DNA from 3 places in the Neobacillus sp. 204 genome. Region 1 is predicted to be linked to each of the others. Evidence: riboswitches for the same ligand, from Rfam matches in the RefSeq annotation. Region 1 holds a riboswitch; each other region holds the start of a gene.

Region 1 (5,874 bases):
ACCTTATCATGGACTTTAAAATGTTTGAGAACATCTGAAACAAATTCGACATGCGCTGGTAATTGGATCAACTCGCCATTTAATACTACCTCCATGTTTTCCCTCCTAATAAACTGATTGTTTGTGTCTTTCTAGATGAAAAGCTGAAAGAAGAGTCTCATCTACTAGTCTGCCTGTTAGTAAGTCAGCTACTAGCTTCCCTGTTACCGGGCCTAACAAAACTCCATTTCGAAAATGCCCCGCCGCAACGAACAATCCCTTCCAGCTTGGATGCTCGCCAATATATGGGATTCCATCGCCAGTTTGAGGTCTGATTCCCGACCACACCCTCTCCCAAGCTGCTTCCTTAAGCTGAGGAACTAGCTGAGTCGCTCTTTCTATTAATGTAGCAATTCCTTCTAGCGTTACCTTGTTATCAAAGGTATTTTCAATCATTGTAGCCCCAATATAAATTTCTCCATTTTGTTTTGGTACCAGATAACAACGTTTATCGGAAAAAATAGTCGTATTTATAATCGGTTTTTCCGATTTAACGGAAAAGCATTCCCCTTTTACAGGATACACGTGAATGTCCAGCCCCGATTCACGCATTAACTTCGCCGCCCAAGCCCCGGTGGCAACGACAACCTGTTCACTATGGATGACGCCAGTAGTGGTTTTTAACCCTTTAACCTGACCGTTTTCAAAGATAAAAGAAAGGACCTCGGTATTTTCACGTATTTCTGCTCCAAAATAAACAGCCGCTTTTGCAAGCGCTTGTGCTAATTTTGCTGGCTGGACATGCCCATCGTTGGGAAGATACATCCCTCCAGCTACACTGGGTGATAGAGACGGTTCCATTTCTTGTAATTCCTTTGCATCAAGCCAGTTTATCTTTGGATCCCACTTCCGTTGATAGGCAACCTGTTTTTTTACTTCTACTGCTATTTCTTCCGTTTCTGCAATTTTTACCATTCCCTTATTCACATACTCGATATCAATTCCAGTATATTCATATAACTCCCTTGAGAGAGCAGAAAACATCGCCTGACTTTTTAAAGCCAGCTGGAATAAGGGACCATCTTCTTCAATTTCTGCTTGAGCTGCCAGCATTCCGGCAGCCGCACTTGATGCTTGGGATGCCAACCGGTCCTTCTCAATTATAATTACTTTTCTTCCCATTTTTGATAGCTGATAGGCAATAGAGGCTCCGATAATTCCTCCTCCGATTATGGCAACATCAAATGATTCTTCCATTGTATCCATCTCCATTTTTTAATACATTGAGGTAAGCTTTTACTGCTGATAATGGGTCTAGTGCTTCTAAAACCCCTGACATGACAGCGATACCCTTCGCTCCTGCGTGGAGTACCTGGCCCGTATTCTCAGGTGTTATGCCGCCAATTGCAATAACCGGAATGGCTAGTTGTGTAAGCCTTGTCAATTCGTTAAGCCCTTTGGGAGTCATACCTGGTTTTGATTGTGAAGGGAAGACATGGCCGTATAGCACGTAATCAGTACCATTCTCTTTTGCTTGTTGTCCTTCTTCATAGGAGTGAATCGAACTCCCTACCCTAAGCTGCGGAAAATTTTCTTTTATAATAGCAGCATCTAAACTATGAAAGGCTAATTGAACACCTCCAGCCTTTGTAACTAAGGCAACATCCGCTCGATCATTAATAATAACCTTTGATAATGGCAGGTTTGCCGCACTTAAAAGTTCAACGGCTTGAAAAAGTTCCCTTGCTGTTTTTTGTTTTTCTCGTAAGTGAATCGCGGTTACATATGGGTGAATATCCATGACAATTTCACGTAGCTGCTCGATCGGCATTTTACCATTGGAGATAATATGTAACTCTTTAACACTAGTTAAAATACAAGTCACTCCTTTAAGAAGATTCCGCTCAGCTATGGAATAAAATAGAAAACAAAAAACCACTTCCTTTGGTTCAGAAAGTGGTTTGAAAATTTGAAATAGAAATTTCTTAGATAAGAAGTTTCTTCTGTTCTCAAATATCCTAGTTTCCACTTCCCTACGCTGGTATAACCCAGATCAGGTTCATAGAGTCCCGAAGTATCACTTCAATCTCAGCCTTTTAAAAAGGCACCTCTAGCGGATTTGCTTCACTTATTAAATCGTAAAAAATACACTACATGGATAATATTAACACCTCGATTAGAAATGTCAAATAATTTCTTTATACATACACTTCATTTGTTCTGTGCCCTTATTTTTTTTTGATAAATTATTATTTTACTATGGTTAGTTTTTGGCCAATATAGATTGGTTGATTAGGATCGAGGTTGTTGGCTGGGACCTTTAATCTGGCACTTAACTTAGAATTTCTTTTGCTTTTTCCTTCATTTCCTTGAATCGTTCATTTAAAAATTGGGGGATCGTGTCGTCGGCGGTAAAATGCAAAACGATGGCTTTTATTTCACGTCTACTGAATTTGCCATGGTCATGAATTTTATATCCCCTGCCGTTAAGTTTAAACCTTATCATAAAACTGTCAGCTTTCTTATTTTCCCTCGGATAAACTTGAACAAAATTAAGAACTGCCTCTTGGCATGTACAATCTGGATTCATACAATATGAGTCAGCAACCAAAAATAACTTCCCAATATAAACAAAGTTGAAATAATCATTGTCTTGATTGGGGAAAACCTCTGAATAACAAACAGAGATGCCTTTAGCAATCTTATTTAGCACAGCATGCATAATACCGCTCCTTTTTTAATAATTCTAATTTAATTGGGAACACTCCCATTTATTCTAGGTATTAAATACAATTATTCGCTTCAGCATTTAACAGGAAAAATATTATAAGACGACACGATAGTGGATTCAAATTGATGAAAATTACAGGGGAAGATTGCAGATTTAATAGGATGGAATCTAAATTTCAAAAATATTAATTTACTTATATCATTATCGTTTTGGTATTTTCTACCTCCCTTCCGGTAAAATTATATCACACTACTTTTCATAATATTTTTGTCTATTCAAAAGGTTTTCTACAATTATGTGAACACTCCATTAATATCTAAATAGAAAACAAAAAAACCACTTCCTATGGTTCAGAAAGTGGTTGGAAATTTGAAATTAAGTTCTTCTTATATTACTTTTTCCTCGAAGTTTAATTTATCTTCCTTTTTTCTAGAAAATAAATTTGCAAGGGTATCTGGAAGGGCAATCATCGCTGGCAAAAAGACAGGAAGCAGCACAAAGCAAAGCAAGACCAGTCCTATAATGACAGCTATGGCCAATTCAGATAAAAGTACCAACCCAGAAGGCATAAGTGTGGCAAAAGTGCCTCCTAGTATGAAAACTGCAGCAATAATTACACCGCCTATATGTCTTGAAGCCAACACGATTGCCTCTTTTGGCAACATATGAGGGTATTCCTTAAAGCGCATCATCAGAAATATACTATAGTCTACTCCCAAGGCTACTATAATGATAAAGGAGAAGAATGGAACGAAGGAAGAAATTCCTTCATATCCCTGCAAATCTATGAAAATATAGTTTATGATGAACATCGCTGCATAGTATGCTCCTACAAGGGATGCAGTTATGAAAACTGGTGTCCAGAAAGATCTTATTACAAAGAACAGCACAAGCAATACTCCTATGATGACTATAGTTGTCGTTCTATTTAGATCTCGGCTCAATATATCATTCATATCTTTTGTTGTAGCACTTGGACCTGATGTGCCACTATTAGCATCGGAAAGAACTGTCCCTTTAAGCCCACTAGACACTGTTGCATTAATTTTATCTACCGTACTTAATGCATCTTCTGAATAAGGATCTGCTTCTAAAACAACTATCATCTTTGTAATTTTTCGATCATTGGACAAGAACGTATCTAATGATTTTTTAAAGTTCTTATCCAGCAATGCTTCTTTTGGAATGAAGAATGTTTTATTTCCTTTATATTGGGTTAAGAATCCATTTGTTTGCCCAAGTCCATCAGAGATTTGCTTTAACCCGCCGTTTACATCCGATAGATTTTGTCCAAAGACACTGAATCCATTAAGCCCGTCTGCAAGCTGCTGCTGACCTGATTTCATCTGGCCAAGTCCATCGGAAACACTATTCATATTCGTTACAATTGTTCCTATTCCAGTCGTTGCTTTACCAAGGCCCTCTTCGAGTTTTTTCAAGCCATCTCCCATTTGGGATAAACCGCTGCTCATGGCTGTTAGATTTTTATTTGCTTCAGCAAAACCTGCAGTTACAGCATTATAATTATCATTTAATGCTTTTATTCCTTCAGGTGTAATAGGAGCTAACGAAGAAGATAACTGATCCATTGTTTGCATTAATGCCTGGTAATTTGGGTCACTATCAGAATTGGCATAGCTGCTCCCTAAAGCTGTCATCATTGATTGCATTTGAGAGAGTGCACTTTTCATCCCAAGAAGAGCCTGTGCCGCATCTTGGTAGTGGGTACCCATCTCTGAGTATCCAGCCTGCATTTTTCCATAATTATCAGCTAACAGTGAGACTCCACTGCTCACCTTTGAGAGATTCGTTGCTATGGCAGTTATGCCATTGCTAATCGTTTCCGAATTGCTTGAGCCATTATCAATACCAGCTTGGATTTGCTTTAATCCATTGGTTAAGGCATTCAAACCTTCCTGTAGCTTTGAAGTACCATCTACCATTTGGCTGACCTGAGAAAAATCCGCTGATCCTAATTTTTCTTGTGCCAGCTTCAATCCATCATTTATTTGATCCACACCATTTTGCGTTTTTGAAATACCGTCAGTTACGGACCCCATTTGACTGACGACGTAAAAACCATCAATTTGCTTACCCTGAGGTTGTGTAACCGAAGAAACCTGCTTAACTCCCTTAATACTCTTGAGTCTTTCAGTTAAATTATCAATTACAGCAAGAGATTCATTATTATTTAAAGTTTTACTATTTTCAATTACAACAGTAGCAGGCATTGCCTGGCCTTTGCCAAAATGGTCCGCAACTAAGTTAATGCCTTTAGTAGAGGGATATTTATTTCCAAGTTCTCCAATGGTATCAAAGTTGAGCTTTTCCTGATGTAAAAACACCATTGGTCCCAAAATCAAAAGGATAACGGCCACTGTTATAAGTGGATACTTTGTTGCAAAGGAGGATGTTTTACCCCAAAACTTGTTTTCTTTATGACCCGATACATTTTTGGATGGCCAGAAGAGTTTTTTTCCTAATACTTTCATGATGAAAGGTGTTAAGGTCAAAATTTCAAGCAATAGTATGGTTACACCTATTACAACCACAACACCTGATTTATAAATTGGTGATTCGGCAAAAACGAGAGCAAGGAAAGCAATAAATACAGTGAGTATACTATAAGCAATCGTTTTACCTGCTGTTTTATAGGTGTTTACAATTGATTCATCTATTGAGTGGCCGTGAGATAGTTCCTCCCTAAACCGATTAAACAGAAGAATGTTGTAATCAGTGCCTATACCAAAAAGAATAAGTACCAAGAGCATCTGAGTAAGACTAGTAATTGGAAATCCAGCTTTATCAATTAATTGTGCGGCAATTCCCATAGACACAAGATAGGAAAAGGCTACAGCCACTAAGGATACCAAAGGTGTTACTACAGATCTAAATGTAATTATAAGTACGGCTAAAATAAAAATAACGGTCAAAGCAGCACTCTTTTCAACTCCTGCAAGAGACGCCTTCAGGTAATCGTTATTGATAAAATCTTCCCCGCTAAGATAGTATTCAACAGGTATATTACTGAGTTTGCTTTCAAGTTCTTTTTTAATATCATCTACTTCTCTGTCCTTTTTATCGAGCTTAAAGCTTACCATAAGAGTTGTGCCATCTTTAGAAACTAAAGAACTTTTTGCATCGGGCATAGCAAAAGGATCTAT
Region 2 (5,874 bases), on a different contig from region 1:
TTTCTGCGGAAGAAGTAGCAGAAGGCATTGGAATGGCCCGGGTAACTGCACGAAGATATCTTGATTATTTAGAAAAAGAAGGAAAAGTGAAGATACACATTCATTATGGCGGTGTCGGGAGACCAATTAACCGTTATGGAGTGTGAATAACTCGATTGTTTGTAAGTAGGGGGGAGCAGGATGGGCTGGAAAATCAGGATTGGAAAACCAAAACTCCGTTTACAAACGACGATTACTCTGCTAGTTTGTATCGTGGTCATAATGGCATTGTTCGTTACCGAAACATTAATCACCAACAGAATCTCACATGAAACAAAGAAAAGCCAGACTGAGAAAGCCACGAATATTGCGAAGATCGTTGCACAATCCCCAATTGTAAAAACAGGGTTAATAAATAAAAAAGCAGAAAAGGATATCCAAACATTTACCAATGATATCCAACGGACCACACATGTTGAATTTATCGTCGTTATGGACATGTATGGAATAAGAAAATCACATCCGAATCGTAATCTCCTCGGTCTCCATTTTGTCGGCGGAGATGAAGGTCCTGTTTTAAAAGGGAAAGAGCATATTTCGACGGCAAAAGGAACATTAGGAATATCTTTACGCTCGTTTGTCCCTGTTTTTGATGAAAAGAATAAACAAATAGGGGCCGTAGCCGTGGGGATCTCTTTAGAAAAAGTCAATCAGGCAATCGAACAAAGCAGAAGGATTATTTTGATCGGAGTCGGTGTTGGTATTTTAGTTGGGGTTTTAGGAGCTCTGTTTCTGGCAAGAAAAATCAAAGCCATTCTTTTTGGTCTTGAGCCAAGTGAAATAGCAAAACTGTTGGAAGAACGAAGTGCGATGCTGCAATCGACTAAGGAAGGGATCTTGGCGGTTGACCAAGATGGGGTAACCACACTCGTTAATAATGAAGGGGTTAGACTTCTTCAAATTGCGGGAATCGACGGACCCTTTTTAGGAAAAAAAGTGGACGATTACATGCCAAATTCCAAACTTTCTACCGTCCTAGAAGCGGGGGAATCACAGTTATATCAGGAACAAGAGATTAATCATATTACCATTGTAACCAATCGAGTCCCTGTGATTGTGAAAGGGAAGATTGTCGGTGCGATTGCTACTTTCCGGGAAAAAACCGAAATCAAAGAATTGGCTGAACAATTAACCGGTGTAAAGTTATATGCAGAGGCACTGCGTACCCAGTCACATGAATTCATGAACAAACTACATGTCATTTCAGGTTTAATCCATATGAAGGACTATCAAACGGTCTCGTCATACATTTCTAAAATAGTTGACCACCAACAATCAGAGGTAGAATTTGTTGTCAGTCGTTTTAAAGACCCCGTGTTAGCAGGTTTTATTTTAGGAAAGCTTAGCTTTGCAAGGGAAAAAGGCTGTGAATTTATCATTGAAGGGGAAGGATCTTTACCCGAACCAATCCAGCGTGGAACCACTCACGAGGTGGTCACGATCCTTGGGAATTTAATCGATAATGCACTGGATGCAGTTGCAGACTATCCGATTAAAAAAGTGACCTTAAGATTGGATTATTTTGATGAAATCCTCGTGTTGGAGGTTCATGATACAGGACAAGGGATTGATGAGGATATCATCAATAGCTTATGTGTGAAAGGGTATTCTACCAAGGGTGAAAATCGGGGGATTGGATTATTTTTAGTACAGCAAAGCCTGGAAAAATTATCAGGACAGTTAGAAATACATTCTCAAAAAGAAAAAGGGGCAACATTTATTGTTACGATCCCTTATAAAAGTAAACAATAATAATATTATGTTAACTTAATATCTATTAAAACTATTTTCTTTACATTATAGTTCCATAGCGTTATTATTTACTTACTTAATTTAATAAAGTATTAGATCTACTAGGGGTGCCCTGTAATCAGGCTGAGAGAAAACGATCAAGTTTTTAACCCTTCGGACCTGATCTGGGTAATCCCAGCGTAGGAAAGTAGCCATGTGAAGGTATTATTTTTTCTCTGACTAACTAACCAGGTCCGTTTATGGATCTGGTTTTTTTTATGTATTAATAGAAATGGAGAGATTGAAATGGAAATTATCGGTTTGCATGAAACGTTGGAAAAAGTAAGGAAGGTCAATCCGCTTGTTCATAATATCACCAATGTTGTGGTAACGAATTTTACCGCAAATGGTTTGCTTGCTTTGGGTGCCTCGCCTGTTATGGCCTATGCTGCCGAGGAAGTTGCAGATATGGCAAAAATAGCTAGTGCATTAGTTTTGAATATTGGTACGTTAAACCCGCAAACAGTAGATTCGATGATCATTGCCGGAAAAGCAGCCAATGAATCCAGCGTTCCCGTTATTTTAGATCCGGTGGGTGCTGGGGCTACCCGTTACCGAACTGAAACAGCACAAAGAATCATGAACGAGGTGAACGTTTCAGTGATTCGGGGAAACTCAGCTGAAGTTGCTAATGTATTAGGCGAGAAATGGGAAATTAAGGGCGTCGATGCAGGTGCATCAGCAAATGGTGATATCATTTCCCTTGCAGTAAAAGCAGCACAAACATTAAATTGCGTCGTCATCATCACGGGAAAAGAGGATGTTGTAACGGATGGCGAAACCACCTATCTGGTTAGCAATGGCCACCCAATCATGACAAAGGTGACTGGAATGGGTTGCCTGCTAACATCTGTGATTGGTGCCTTTGCAGGAGTAGAAAGTGATTTGCTTCAAGCTTCGGTAGCGGCATTAACATCCTATGGGGTTGCGGCTGAAAAGGCTGCGGCTCAAACAGCTGAACAGGGACCGGGAAGTTTCCAAATCGAATTTTTAAACCAATTGTCTAAGGTTTCGACAGAAGACATAAATATACATGCTTCTTTTAAAAAGGTGGATCGATAAGAGGGGGTACTTTAAATGAAAAAAGCATTAACGATCGCAGGTTCCGATAGCGGCGGCGGTGCTGGAATTCAAGCCGACATAAAGACGTTTCAGGAATTAGAAGTTTTTGGGATGTCGGCCTTAACCGCAGTAACTGCACAAAATACATTAGGGGTTCATGCTGTCTATCCAATGTCAGCTGAGGCAGTTGTTAAGCAGATCGAAGCGATTGGCACGGATATGGGTGCGGATGCAGTGAAAACAGGAATGTTGTTCAATGCAAAAATCATCGAGGCTGTCGCAGCCCAAGTAAGAATTTTTGAATGGGAGAATGTGGTAGTCGATCCTGTTATGATTGCCAAAGGTGGTGCTTCCTTGTTGCAAATGGAAGCTATTTCTGCCATGAAAACATACTTATTGCCACGTTCCAAGGTGATTACACCAAATATTCCGGAGGCAGAAGTGCTTACCGGTCTGGTAATTCAAACCAATGAAGATAAAAAAGAAGCTGCTAAAAGACTGAATGAGTATGGGGTAAAGAATGTCGTCATCAAAGGCGGTCATGATGAAGACGAGTCCGTTTCAACAGATTTGTTGTTTGATGGGAAGGAATTCTACACCTTTACAAGTCCACGAATCCAGACAAAGAATACTCATGGAACAGGTTGTACTTTTTCCGCCGTGCTAACCGCTGAACTGGCAAAAGGATTATCTGTTTATGAAGCAGTTTGTAAAGCGAAGGATTTTATTCAGGCAGCCATTGAGGATCAATTGGAGATTGGTCAAGGACATGGTCCAACCAACCATTGGGCGTATGGAAACAGAAAACGTGGTAAGGAGATGGAGCGGTAATGATTGATTTACGCGCGGCTTTACGTGTTTATTTTATTATGGGCAGCGCCAACTGTTTAAAGGCACCTGCTGAGGTATTAAAAGAGGCAATTTCGGGTGGGATTACTCTTTTTCAATTTCGCGAAAAAGGGGAGGGTGCCTTAACGGGTGCTGAAAAATATGCATTGGCTAAAGAACTCCAGTCCATTTGCAGAAACCATCAAATTCCTTTCCTTGTGAATGATGATATCGAGTTGGCTATCGCCATTGATGCGGATGGTGTTCATATCGGGCAAGAAGATGAATCGGTACAAACGGTACGGGAGAGAATCGGAGCGAACAAAATCCTTGGGGTCTCCGTCCATTCACCGGAAGAAGCCATGGCGGCGGTCCGAGATGGAGCAAGTTATTTCGGGATTGGACCTGTTTTTCCAACAAATACAAAGGCAGACGCCAAGCCTTCTCGCGGAACGACCCTGATTGAAGAACTACGAAAAGATGGCTGTGAGATGCCGATCGTCGGAATCGGCGGGATTACGATTGAAAATGCTCGATCTATTATAGATGCAGGTGCAGATGGGGTTTCTGTGATTACAGCAATAAGCCAGGCAGAATCACCGCTAGAAGCAGCGAAAGCTTTAAGAAATAGCGTCATTTTTAAAGGAGCGGTGGAATCGTGAAAAAAACCCATAAACTAACGTTAACAGCGATGATGATTGCGATTGGGACCATTTCAAGCAACCTATTTTATATTCCGATTGGATTTACAAAGGTCTTTCCGATCCAGCATTTTATGAACGTCTTATCAGCTGTTTTGTTGGGACCATACTATGCGGTTGCCCAGGCCTTCGGAGTTTCCCTGTTAAGAAATCTGATGGGAACAGGTTCGCTTTTTGCTTTTCCGGGCAGTATGGTCGGAGCATTGCTTGCCTCGCTATTATTCTGGAAAACTAGAAAACTATATCTTGCGTTTATCGGAGAAGTAATCGGGACAGGAATCCTTGGTGCACTCCTTTCCTATCCAATCGCAACACTTATACTTGGCCAAAAAGCGACCATGTTTGGATTTATTCCTTTATTTATTTTTAGCTCGTTTGCAGGAGCGCTTCTTGGCTTCATTCTTTTAACCGTTTTTTCAAAGAAAAAAGTATTGATTGTCACTGAAAATGATACAACGATCAGGAATTAAACTTGGGATAGTAAGGGTGTGAACAAATGAAAGAGGATCAGCATGATAAAATCTCACAAGAAGTTGAAGCGAGAGAAGCGGAATTAATGGAATTGTTGACCGCGCTGATAGCATTCCCAACAGTAAGTCCTCCGGCAAGGAATACAAACGAGGTTCAGGATTTTATCCAAAGATATTTAGAAGACTTGGGATTTCATACCGATAAGTGGGATGTCTATCCTGGAGATCCAAATGTCGTTGGTGTTTTACCAGGAGAATCTCCACAGGATTTTAATAGTTTAATCGTAAATGGTCATGTGGATGTGGCCGAAGTGGGCGATCATTCATCGTGGACAGAGTCTCCATTTTCAGCCTATTTTAAGGATGGTTATATTTATGGGCGTGGTGTTGCTGATATGAAGGGGGGTATCGCCGCTTCACTCCTCGCGATTAAGATTTTAAAAGAACTAGGTATCACGCTTCAAGGCGATCTCCAATTTCAATCGGTTATTGGCGAAGAGGTTGGGGAAGCCGGAACACTTGCATGTACGGAAAGAGGTTATACTGCTGACTATGCGGTAGTGGTTGATACCAGTGATTTACATATCCAAGGACAAGGCGGGGTCATAACCGGATGGATAACCATTCAAAGTCCTGAAACTTATCATGATGGCATCCGGCGGAAAATGATCCATGCAGGTGGTGGTGTTCAAGGGGCCAGCGCGATTGAGAAAATGATGAAAATTATTTCTGGGCTTCAAGACTTAGAGCGGCACTGGGCGATTACGAAGAGCTATGAAGGATTTCCTCCCGGCACAAATACGATTAATCCTGCGGTAATTGAGGGAGGGCGGCATGCAGCATTCGTGGCTGATCGCTGTGCACTATGGGTTACCGTTCATTTTTATCCAGATGAAGAGTATGAAGAGGTCATCAGGGAAATTGAAGAGCATATTGGGGCAGTTGCAGCAGCAGACCCATGGCTTCGTGAGAATCAACCGCAA
Region 3 (5,874 bases), on a different contig from region 1:
GAGAAAAGATGAAACAGAGAATCCTGTCGTCACCCAGGATAAAATCTCTCCGAATATTTAAAATAACCTAGATGAATAATATGGAAAAAAGGAACAGGTAAAAATGCAGAATCAGTAGCGAATAGTGACTGGCACTGTTCGCCAAAATGGATTCAGCGGTAATATCATAGGAATCGTATGGTGCCCGTGAAGAGGGAAAAATGGATTCAGCGGTAACTATTGAATGCCACTAATGCCCATGAAGGTCGGAAAAACAATACGGCGGTAACTAAAGGAAGCGAGTAGCGTCTGTAAAGAGGTAAAATTCAGTAGACAAAAAATACCGGGCAGTTAGCCCGGTATTTCATTTTAAACCTCCACCTGGGCAACCTTCACTGTCCAGTTAAATGGATCTTCTTTTTTACCAAGTTGGATTCCAGTCATTTCATCATAAATACGTTGAGAGAGCTCACCGATTTGACGATCATTGATGGCAATTGCTTGATCATTCCAATTTAATTTACCAACAGGAGAAATGACGGCAGCCGTGCCTGCCCCAAAGACTTCCTCCAGTTCCCCGCGTTCATGGGCTGCAAAAACCTCTTCAATTGAAATTTTCTCTTCTCGTACAGGGATATTCCAATACTTTAATAGTTCAATGACGGAATCACGTGTAACACCAGGTAGTATGCTTCCATTTAACCTTGGTGTGACAACTTCACCGTTAATTTTGAAGAAGATGTTCATGCTGCCAACTTCTTCGACGTATTTATTCTCTTTAGCATCAAGCCAGAGGATTTGAGCAAAACCATTTTCTTCTGCCTTTTCTTGTGCCTTTAGACTAGCCGCGTAATTTCCAGCTGTCTTAACATGGCCAACTCCACCAATCACTGCTCGGACATAATGCTCTTCCACATATATTTTTACTGGGCTCAATTGATCGCCATAATAGGCTCCCGATGGAGAAAGGATGACAAGCAATTTATATTGTTTTGCAGGTCGGACGCCAAGATAGGGCTCTGTTGAGAAAATAAACGGTCGAATGTAAAGTGAAGTCCCTTCACCCTCAGGAATCCAATCTTTTTCCGTTAAAAGTAATTGTTTAATGGCTTTTAATAAAAAATCCTCATCAATTTGCGGGATACAGAGTCGATCGCAGGATTCATTCAAGCGTCTCATATTTTTTTCTGGACGGAAGAGCTGGATACTTCCATCTGCTGTCTTATAGGCTTTCATTCCTTCAAAGATTGCTTGTCCATAGTGGAAAACCATCGCAGAAGGATCAAGTGTTATTGGCTCGTAAGGAGTAATTCGCGGATCACACCAGCCGACTTCATGATGATAATCCATAACAAACATGTAATCGCTAAAATACTTCCCAAAACCAAGTGAAGCAAAATCAGGCTTTTCCTTTAAAACTTCTCTTTGAATAAATCCAATTTCTTGTTTCATGGCACACCTCTTGTCGATTCTCTACTATAAAAGTAGGCTTTGTTTTAGCGGAAATTCTAAAAATTAAAATTAACTGTATTATCTAACTATACCACTTTTATACCATCCACATCCATTCTCTAGATTTAAAATGGACAGACAAAAGGATGAGGAATAAAATCCTTAGCCTTCATTCCACTAAGAGTAGAGGTCCTAAGCATGGGAAAATTCACCTAATTGCTCTTTTGAGAAATACATGTTACCATAAGGTCACATGATAAATGAAACAATCTATTCACATATTGTGACCAGAATTTACGTTTCTCACGAAAGGATCGTTGCAATGGAAGACGAACTTTCCACTTTATTTAAAGCTTTAGGTCATCCAATTCGAAGAAGGATATTGGATATTTTGAAGCAATCAGCTAAGACAACTGGTGAACTAAATGAATATTTTCCTGAAGTGACCAGATATGCAATTATGAAGCACTTAACGATTTTGGAGGAAGGGAAGTTGGTAGTGGTTAGACGGGAAGGAAAATATCGACGAAATTTCCTCAATGCCATTCCACTTCAGGAAATGCATAATCGTTGGGTAGGGCAATACATGCAAACTACCGCCAATTCACTATTAAATTTACGATCAGTCATTGAAAAAACAGGAGGAGAGTCAGACATGAAAACAACCGATCAAGCACAAAGCAGCGCATTTCGTATCGAGCAAGAAGTAGAAATCAACGCTCCGCGTGAACAGGTGTTTAAAGCCTTAACGGAACAAGCAGGGGACTGGTGGGAATTTCGTATCGCTCCAAAAGGGGTACCATCTCACTTTACGTTTGAGCCTGTTCCGGGCGGGCAATTCATTGAAAGATGGCGTGAAAATGAAGGGGCTGTCTGGGGGAACGTTTATTATGTGAATGCACCAGAAGAAATTCGTCTCCATGGTCACTTAGGGATGCAAGGAGCGGTAAATAGTTCTTATACGTACCGATTAGTAGAAAAAGACGGGGCTACTTTGCTGCAACTTTCTCATACTGCTTCAGGAATCCTTCAAGAGGACTGGGAACCATCACATACTGAAGGATGGAAATATTTACTCGGCACGTTACTTAAAAATTATGTAGAAAAAATAAGTCTTAAAAGTTGAAGGTAGTGGAGGTTAATCATATTGGTAGATGTTTTTACTGAAATAATTATCGACTGCCCTGTGGATCAGGTTGCAAAGTATGCGACGAATCCAGACAATGCCCCAGAATGGTATGTAAATATTCAATCGGTGGAATGGCAAACGAAAAAACCATTGAAGTTGGGTTCTAGAGTTGCCTTTAAAGCACAATTTCTTGGGAGAGAACTTGCCTATATTTATGAAATAACAGAATATATTCCAGAAAATAAGCTAGTGATGAAAACCGCACAGGGACCGTTTCCAATGGAGACGATCTATACCTGGGAAGCTATAGACAGTCATCACACCCGAATGACCTTAAGGAACAAAGGGAATCCAACTGGTTTTTCAAAAGTCTTTGCCCCGTTTATGGCCCCCATGATGAAACGAGCAAACAGGAAAGATTTAAAAAATATAAGGGAAATTCTTGAATCCTAAAAAAGACAGGAGCCCAAAAAGAAAACGCCGCAAATGGGCGACTAAACATGGAGAAAAAAGTGAACCCATCCGGAATCTGACAAATTCCGGATGGGTTCATAGGCTCTAATAATACGTACTTTCGGTTAAACTACACTTTTGACATTTCCTCATACCTGGGGTTTCCAAAAATATATGCTTACAGCCACACTGAATGGAATGAATTTTCCCATTTAAGTGATGGATCTTTTGTTGCAAAACAACTATTTCTTCCTTTAATCTTTTTATGTTATCGGAGTCATTATTATCGATAAATTCTTGATCCATCAGTGACAAATTCCTCCGCTTTTTTCTTCATTTCTTCATCAATCGCTAATTCCACGCTATTGGTCCCCTCTTTTGCCATCCCCCGAATGTCATGGGAAATTCGCATGGAACAAAATTTCGGGCCGCACATGGAACAAAAATGAGCCGTTTTTGCTCCCTCAGCAGGAAGTGTTTCATCATGGTACTCCCTTGCACGTTCTGGATCCAATGATAAATTAAATTGGTCTTCCCATCTAAATTCAAAACGAGCTTTTGATAAAGCATTATCCCTTATTTGTGCATCCGGGTGGCCCTTGGCTAAATCAGCAGCATGAGCAGCAATTTTATAAGCAATAACACCATCGCGGACATCCTCTTTATTCGGTAAACCAAGATGTTCTTTTGGTGTCACATAGCAAAGCATGGCTGTTCCGAACCAGCCGATCATCGCAGCACCAATTGCAGAAGTAATATGATCATATCCTGGAGCAATATCGGTTGTTAATGGTCCTAAGGTATAGAATGGAGCTTCTTTACAGATTTCCATTTGCTTATCAACATTTTCTTTAATTAGATGCATTGGTACATGGCCAGGGCCTTCAATCATCACTTGGACATCATGCTGCCAGGCGATCTGCGTTAATTCACCTAACGTTTCCAGTTCTGCAAATTGCGCTTCATCATTCGCATCGGCTATGCTTCCAGGACGTAAACCATCTCCAAGTGAAACAGAAATGTCATAGTGCTTCAAAATTTCACAAATTTCTTCAAAGTGGGTATAAAGGAAACTTTCTTGGTGGTGGGCCAAGCACCACTGTGCCATAATTGAGCCGCCGCGGGAGACAATCCCTGTTGTCCGTTTTGCCGTCATCGGAATATACCGCAGCAGGACGCCAGCGTGGATGGTAAAATAATCGACCCCTTGTTCGGCCTGTTCTATCAATGTATCCCGGTAAACCTCCCAGGTTAAATTTTCGGCTACTCCATTTACCTTTTCGAGTGCTTGATATATTGGCACTGTACCAACTGGAACTGGTGAGTTACGGATGATCCATTCCCTAGTTGTATGTATATTCTTTCCGGTTGATAGATCCATGATGTTATCTGCCCCCCAACGGGTCGCCCATGTCATTTTTTCAACCTCTTGCTCTATTGATGAAGTGACCGCTGAGTTGCCAATGTTTGCATTAATTTTGACATGAAAATTTCGGCCAATGATCATAGGTTCGGCTTCCGGGTGATTTATATTTGCCGGAATAATCGCTCTCCCATTGGCAACCTCACTACGAACAAACTCAGGATCGGCATTTTCTCGAATCGCTATGAACTCCATTTCAGGGGTGATTATGCCTTTTTTGGCGTAATGCATTTGCGTGACCGTTTGCCCTGCTTTTGCACGAAGAGGTCTTTTATTAATGTTTGGAAACCATTCGAGATTCGCTCGTTCATCATCTTCGAGATATCCGTTATCTTTAGGTTTTATTTCTCTTCCCTGATAGGCCTCAACATCATTACGCTCGAGAATCCATTTCTTGCGGATCTGCGGAAGTCCCTTTCTGATATCGACATGATAATTGGAATCTGTATATAGACCGCTCGTATCATATACGCGAACAGGGGCATTGTCTTCTTCACCAAATGATGTTACGGTGCGCCCCAGCTGAATTTCTCTCATTGGAACCCTAATATCAGACCTTGATCCTTCGATATACACTTTTTTACTTCCTGTAAATTGCGATTTTAACTCAATGTTCACTTCAGTTTGATTTTGCATGTAACTTCCTCCTAATAAATAGTAGATTTTGCGATCTAGGAGTTACTGCATAAGTTCCATTACAAGCACCTCAGGGGCAGACTTATAAATGAAAGACAATAAAAAAAGGCTCTGTTTACACAGAACCTGATTTTTCGTCAAAAAGTAGTGGCGCAGAAAAATAATTAGTACGCCTTTGAAACTACTTCCCTACGCTGGTATAATCCAGATCAGGTTCAAAGGGTCAAAGAATTTAACGCATTCTTCTCTCAGTCCGAGCTATCGGACCCCCCTAGTAGAACTATTGAAACAGTATAAAATATGTTGTTTACTTTTAAAAAATAACATAGGTTTTAGAAAAATAAAAGAAATAAGTGAAAATATTTAAAAAAATATTTTTGTAGTTTTTTCAATTAGTGTACTTTTCATTTTGTTTACAAACCTATCGGACAGTCCAAAATGAAGGCTTCTCTTTTTTTTAAACAAGGGTATAAACAAGGAATTCTGAACAAATACTTTAATTGTTATTTACTAAAAGGAGGTCATGAACATGGATGCACAAAGAGCACAGGAAATTGCTAGTTCACCAGCTATGGCTAATGTAAAGTATAATGGAACACAGATTTATATTGAGCATGTAGACCAAAATAACGGTACAGCCACAATCCATCCTCTTGAAGAACCAAACAATAAACAAAGTGTTTCTGTATCAAACCTAATAGAACAGTGATTCGTCAGCTTGCTTTTATTAAAACATTGTTTTTGAAAATAGCCGTATGTAAACACATTCGGTTATTTTCTTTAATAAAGATTTAAAGCGTTT

The links. A riboswitch is a leader RNA that binds a small molecule or an ion and turns the genes downstream of it on or off. The one in region 1 is predicted to bind thiamine pyrophosphate.
Region 2: linked by a shared signal. The riboswitch ahead of thiM (hydroxyethylthiazole kinase) and the one ahead of tenI (thiazole tautomerase TenI) in region 1 are both predicted to bind thiamine pyrophosphate.
Region 3: linked by a shared signal. The riboswitch ahead of thiC (phosphomethylpyrimidine synthase ThiC) and the one ahead of tenI (thiazole tautomerase TenI) in region 1 are both predicted to bind thiamine pyrophosphate.

Annotation. Positions count from the first base shown of each region.
Region 1 is NZ_JBJORY010000014.1:78,235-84,108, forward strand. It holds gene thiS (sulfur carrier protein ThiS) at 1-95, opposite strand, end outside; gene thiO (glycine oxidase ThiO) at 106-1,251, opposite strand; gene tenI (thiazole tautomerase TenI) at 1,220-1,864, opposite strand; TPP riboswitch at 1,993-2,101, opposite strand; gene ACJ004_RS24225 (hypothetical protein) at 2,312-2,701, opposite strand; gene ACJ004_RS24230 (MMPL family transporter) at 3,097-5,874, opposite strand, start outside.
Region 2 is NZ_JBJORY010000005.1:59,406-65,279, reverse strand. It holds gene ACJ004_RS11705 (response regulator) at 1-146, shown strand, start outside; gene dcuS (DcuS/MalK family sensor histidine kinase) at 181-1,791, shown strand; TPP riboswitch at 1,885-1,994, shown strand; gene thiM (hydroxyethylthiazole kinase) at 2,077-2,892, shown strand; gene thiD (bifunctional hydroxymethylpyrimidine kinase/phosphomethylpyrimidine kinase) at 2,908-3,723, shown strand; gene thiE (thiamine phosphate synthase) at 3,723-4,382, shown strand; gene thiW (energy coupling factor transporter S component ThiW) at 4,379-4,891, shown strand; gene ACJ004_RS11675 (acetylornithine deacetylase) at 4,918-5,874, shown strand, end outside.
Region 3 is NZ_JBJORY010000010.1:146,024-151,897, reverse strand. It holds gene ACJ004_RS20765 (branched-chain amino acid aminotransferase) at 349-1,431, opposite strand; gene ACJ004_RS20760 (SRPBCC domain-containing protein) at 1,715-2,557, shown strand; gene ACJ004_RS20755 (SRPBCC family protein) at 2,579-3,013, shown strand; gene thiC (phosphomethylpyrimidine synthase ThiC) at 3,297-5,072, opposite strand; TPP riboswitch at 5,242-5,355, opposite strand; gene ACJ004_RS20745 (small acid-soluble spore protein H) at 5,602-5,781, shown strand.